One region of the Thermanaeromonas toyohensis ToBE genome, then DNA from elsewhere that is predicted to be linked to it. Evidence: riboswitches for the same ligand, from Rfam matches in the RefSeq annotation. Region 1 holds a riboswitch; the other holds the start of a gene.
What was found. Region 1 has a riboswitch for cyclic di-AMP ahead of eam (glutamate 2,3-aminomutase). Riboswitches for the same ligand answer to the same signal wherever they lie in the genome.

Region 1 (2,200 bases):
AGGGAAGGGAAGGACAGGCTTTTAATACCGTGCTCCCGAGCGAGCTCTAAGCTGTTCCGGTAGGCGCTGGCTAAGAGGTTATCTTCTCCTTTGTTACCGCCTGACCATATGGGCCCTACAGCATGGATTACATACCGCGCTTTAAGCCAGCCGCCGGAGGTAAGCACGGCCTGCCCTGTAGGGCAGCCACCCCTTTCTTCTCGTATGCGCCGGCATTCTTCGGCTATAGCTGGTCCCCCTGCTCGGTGGATGGCCCCGTCTACTCCGCCGCCACCTCGTAAACCTTCGTTGGCCGCGTTAACTATGGCTTCTGTATCTTGAACAGTAATATCCCCCTGCATTAAGACTAATTTGGTCTGGCCGAGAATAACTTCCATGGATATTGGAGCCTCCTCTGATTTAAAAATTTTATTTATGGTTTTTAAAGATATTCGGGGTTTTTACTTTTAATCCTTTGGATATTTTTCCCATCAATCCAGATTTTAGCATTGCGTTTTCCGCTCTTTTTTATTATAATTTAAAGTGAAAAAAGAGTATAAGTGAATATGTCGAACGCTGAATCCCTGGAGACAGGGAACGGGGGAACCAATTTATGGGGGTGAATCCTGTAGACCTCTACAGGTAGGGTTAGCTTTCGACCCGAACCCGGCAGCTAACCTCGTAAGCGTGGAAAGCAGGTTAAAGGAGGTCTTTACCTTCTTATAAGAGGTTAGTATGTATCTTAAGCCCCGGTGATGCCGGGGCTTTAATTTAGTCTAAAAAATTTAGGTTAAAGGGGGGAGAACATGCGGATTAGCCTTACAAGGAAACCCAAAGATGAACGGGAGAAGAAGGAAATAGCGCTTAAGCGGGCGGCCGAGCTCAAAGCGCGGATAAGTGACTATTTGGAGGCCAAAGCTAAAATACCGTCTGGTCGGGAGATAGCCCAGGAGATAGCGGCCCGTAAAGAGAAAATTAAAAAGTATTTCGGTGCTAGTGAGGCGGAATGGCGTGACTGGCGCTGGCAGTTACGTCACCGGGTTACTTCGGTAGAAGTTTTGCGAGAGCTTATACCTTTAAGTAAAGAAGAAGAGGAAGCTATCCGCGCGGTGGGGAAGGTTTACCGTTGGGCTGTTTCGCCGTATTACCTAAGCCTTATGGGGGATGAGCCGGATTGCCCCATAAGAAGGCAGGCCTTGCCCAGCCGGCCTGAGATAGAAGATAAGCTAGGTATTCCTGATCCTATGGCGGAAGAATTAACCTCGCCGGCCCCTTGTATTACCCGGCGTTACCCTGACCGCCTGATCATCAATGTAACCAACCAGTGCGCCATGTATTGCCGCCATTGCCAGCGCCGGCGTAACATCGGGGAGGTGGACAGGACCCGGAGCCGGGAGGAACTGGAACAGGCCTTGGATTATATCCGCTCCAACCCCGAGATCCGGGATGTGCTCATTACTGGGGGCGACGCCCTGATGCTAAGTGACCAGGTTCTGGATTGGTTGCTTACGGAGCTGGACCGCATCCCCCATGTAGAGATTAAAAGGATCGGTACCCGGACACCTGTAACCCTTCCCCAGCGGATCACCCCTGCACTATGCCGGATACTGGCTAAGCATCCGCCCATTTATCTTAATACTCAATTTAACCATCCTCGGGAGATCACCGAAGAAGCCAAGGAGGCTTGCGACCGTCTGGTACAGGCGGGTATAGTGCTGGGTAACCAATCTGTTCTTCTTAAAGGTGTAAACAACCATCCCTTCATTATGCGCAAGTTAAATCAGGAGCTTTTAAGGATTAGGGTGCGGCCTTATTATCTCTTCCACGCTAAACCTGTGGCCGGAACCACCCATTTCATTACTTCCATTAAAGAAGGAATCGAAATCATGGAGCAGTTAAGGGGTTATACGTCCGGCTTGGCTATTCCCACGTATATCATTAATGCGCCGCAGGGTTACGGGAAGACGCCAGTGCTACCCCAATATGTGGTATCCAAAGGGGAAGGCCAGGTACTGCTGCGGACCTGGGAGAAACGAGTTCTCCTCTACCCTGACCTAGGTAGCCAGAGTTCGTAGCCTTACTTAATTTCCTTGCCTCTATCCTTACTACGGGGTATAATGGTAGCGAAATCTTGCAATAGGAGGCAGGAGAAATGCGAGTCTCTCTGTCTTGGCAGGGCGGAATGAAACTGGTGGGTACTGGAGAGTCTGGGCGGGAGGTT
Region 2 (2,200 bases), 430 kb from region 1:
TGAGAAGCGAAGCTTAATCAGGGCTATAAACACTAGAATATACCCTGTGGTGGCCCCAAAGGCATACATATTGCCTAAAGTATCCATGGCATTAGGGGTAAGAAAGGAAAGGATTAACTGCACGACGCCAATGAGGGAAAAGACCAGTATGGTCCGGTAAGGAGTGCGGAAGCGCGGGTGCACAGCATTAAACCATTCCGGGATAAAATGGAACTGGCTCATAGAGTAGGTGAGGCGGGAAGCGCTCATCACCCCTGAATTGGCAGAAATTAAAAGGATGGTAGCACCGAGCAAGGCAGCAAAGGGCCCGGCGATGACACCGATAAAGGGAATAGCATGGGCCAGGCGCGCCACAGGGTCACCTATAGCTTCCGCCAGTTCCTGCCAAGGCAAAACCCCTAGGCTCATGGTAGAAAAGGCAGTGGCAAAAATAAATACAGTGAAAATCAGGGTCACCGAGGTCCGGGGAACTATGGTGGCTGGCCTCTTGGTCTCCTGGGCAGCCTGGGAAATAGATTCTAGCCCTACAAAGGAAATTATGGCTAGGGAAGAGCCATACATAAATTCCTTAAGGGTAGGAAACTGGGTGTGCCACTGGTAAGCCAAGAGCTCTGGCTTCCAGGCAAAAAGGAAGCCAAATACGATGATGCTAGATTCTGTAAGGATATCGATAGCTCCTAAGATCTCATTAAGCAGGGAAGATTCCCGGATGCCTCGAATGTTAAGCCAGATAAGGAAGGCTACCAAAAGAAGGGATTCTGCCATCCAAACTAAGTTTACCTGGTGGAAGGGACCTAAGCTTACCGTTAAGTCTTTAACATCCACGTTAAAAAGGTAAGGAACAAAGAAATTAATATACCCGGCCGAGGCGGCAGAAAAAAGGGCTATATCGATAGTATAATCCAAAAGCAAGGCTGAACCGGCTACAAAACCCCAGAAATCCCCTAGCCCCCGCAGGGTAAAATACTGCCCTCCCCCAGCTACCGGGTAAGTAGCGGCAAGCTCAGTATAGGCCAGGCCGATCATTATATATACTAACCCTGCCAGGGCAAAAGCCAGAACACTTGCGCCTTTAGCCCAAAGCATCACTAACCCTAGGGCTGCATATATATCCGCTCCCACATCAGCATAACCCCACATAAAGGAGCCCCACACAGATACATCTCGCCTTAACTCTAGTTTAGTTTCTTCCATCGCACCCATAAGCCAAAACTTTATTTCCTCCTTTTAAGTCTTAGTATCTACTTAAATCTTATTGCTTAAAAAAGCCAATAAAAAATCATGGAGATCCTCCATGTTTCCTCGAGCAATCCCCTACCTTGCGCTTACGGGGTTAGCTGACGGGTTCGGGCCCAGGGGCGGCCCTACCCGGGAACCAAATTTCCCGGGATTCACCCCAAAATACGGGTCCCCCGCTTCCCTAAGATTTAAGGGAATTCAGCGCCTCTATTTTTTCCATTGGTGGCTATTCTAGCATCCCTATGGGTTCGAGTCAAAACCGGCTTAAATTGTTTTAATCTATAGCCATACTCATGGGGGATTACTGATCCTTTTCCCCTTCTCTCTTTCTTGGATTTTTACTTTATTTCTCGCCATTCCCCTCTTTTCCACTTTCCTTTACTCGCAAGTTAAGCTCAGTAAGGCTAGCGACCACCCGAGCATTAAAGGAACCTTCAGGAAATTTTCCATCAGGCCCGAGCTGACCCGCTGGTAAGCCTGTTAGGAGTTCGATACCCTCATCTACAGTATTAATAAGGTAAACGTTAAACATTTCATCTCTTATAGCCTCTACTACGTCTTCCCTAAGCATTAGGTTTTCAGCGTTAGCCGCGGGGATAACCACACCCTGATCCCCTGTTAAGCCTTTAATACGGCAAACATCAAAAAATCCTTCAATCTTTTCGTTTATACCCCCTACGGGTTGTACCTCTCCTTTCTGGTTGATAGAGCCAGTGACAGCTAAGTTTTGTTTCAAGGGTATCCCGGTTAGTGCGGACAGTAAAGCGAATAGTTCAGCACAGGATGCGCTATCTCCCTCAACACCTTCGTAACTCTGCTCAAAAACTAACCGTGCTGAAAGGCTAAGGGGAATGTCCCGGGCATACTTTCCCGCTAGATAGCCGCTTAAGATGAGCACTCCTTTAGTATGGATACGACCCCCAAGACGTGCTTCTCGCTCTATATCAATAACACCATCTTT

Region 2: another riboswitch for cyclic di-AMP. It lies ahead of B9A14_RS01210 (APC family permease); the one in region 1 lies ahead of eam (glutamate 2,3-aminomutase).

Annotation. Positions count from the first base shown of each region.
Region 1 is NZ_LT838272.1:653,084-655,283, forward strand. Features, by position in the region: gene B9A14_RS03145 (O-acetyl-ADP-ribose deacetylase) at 1-377, opposite strand, end outside; cyclic di-AMP (ydaO/yuaA leader) riboswitch at 544-682, shown strand; gene eam (glutamate 2,3-aminomutase) at 786-2,054, shown strand; gene B9A14_RS03155 (OsmC family protein) at 2,132-2,200, shown strand, end outside.
Region 2 is NZ_LT838272.1:226,562-228,761, reverse strand. Features, by position in the region: gene B9A14_RS01210 (APC family permease) at 1-1,194, opposite strand, end outside; cyclic di-AMP (ydaO/yuaA leader) riboswitch at 1,308-1,453, opposite strand; gene B9A14_RS01205 (Lon protease family protein) at 1,583-2,200, opposite strand, start outside.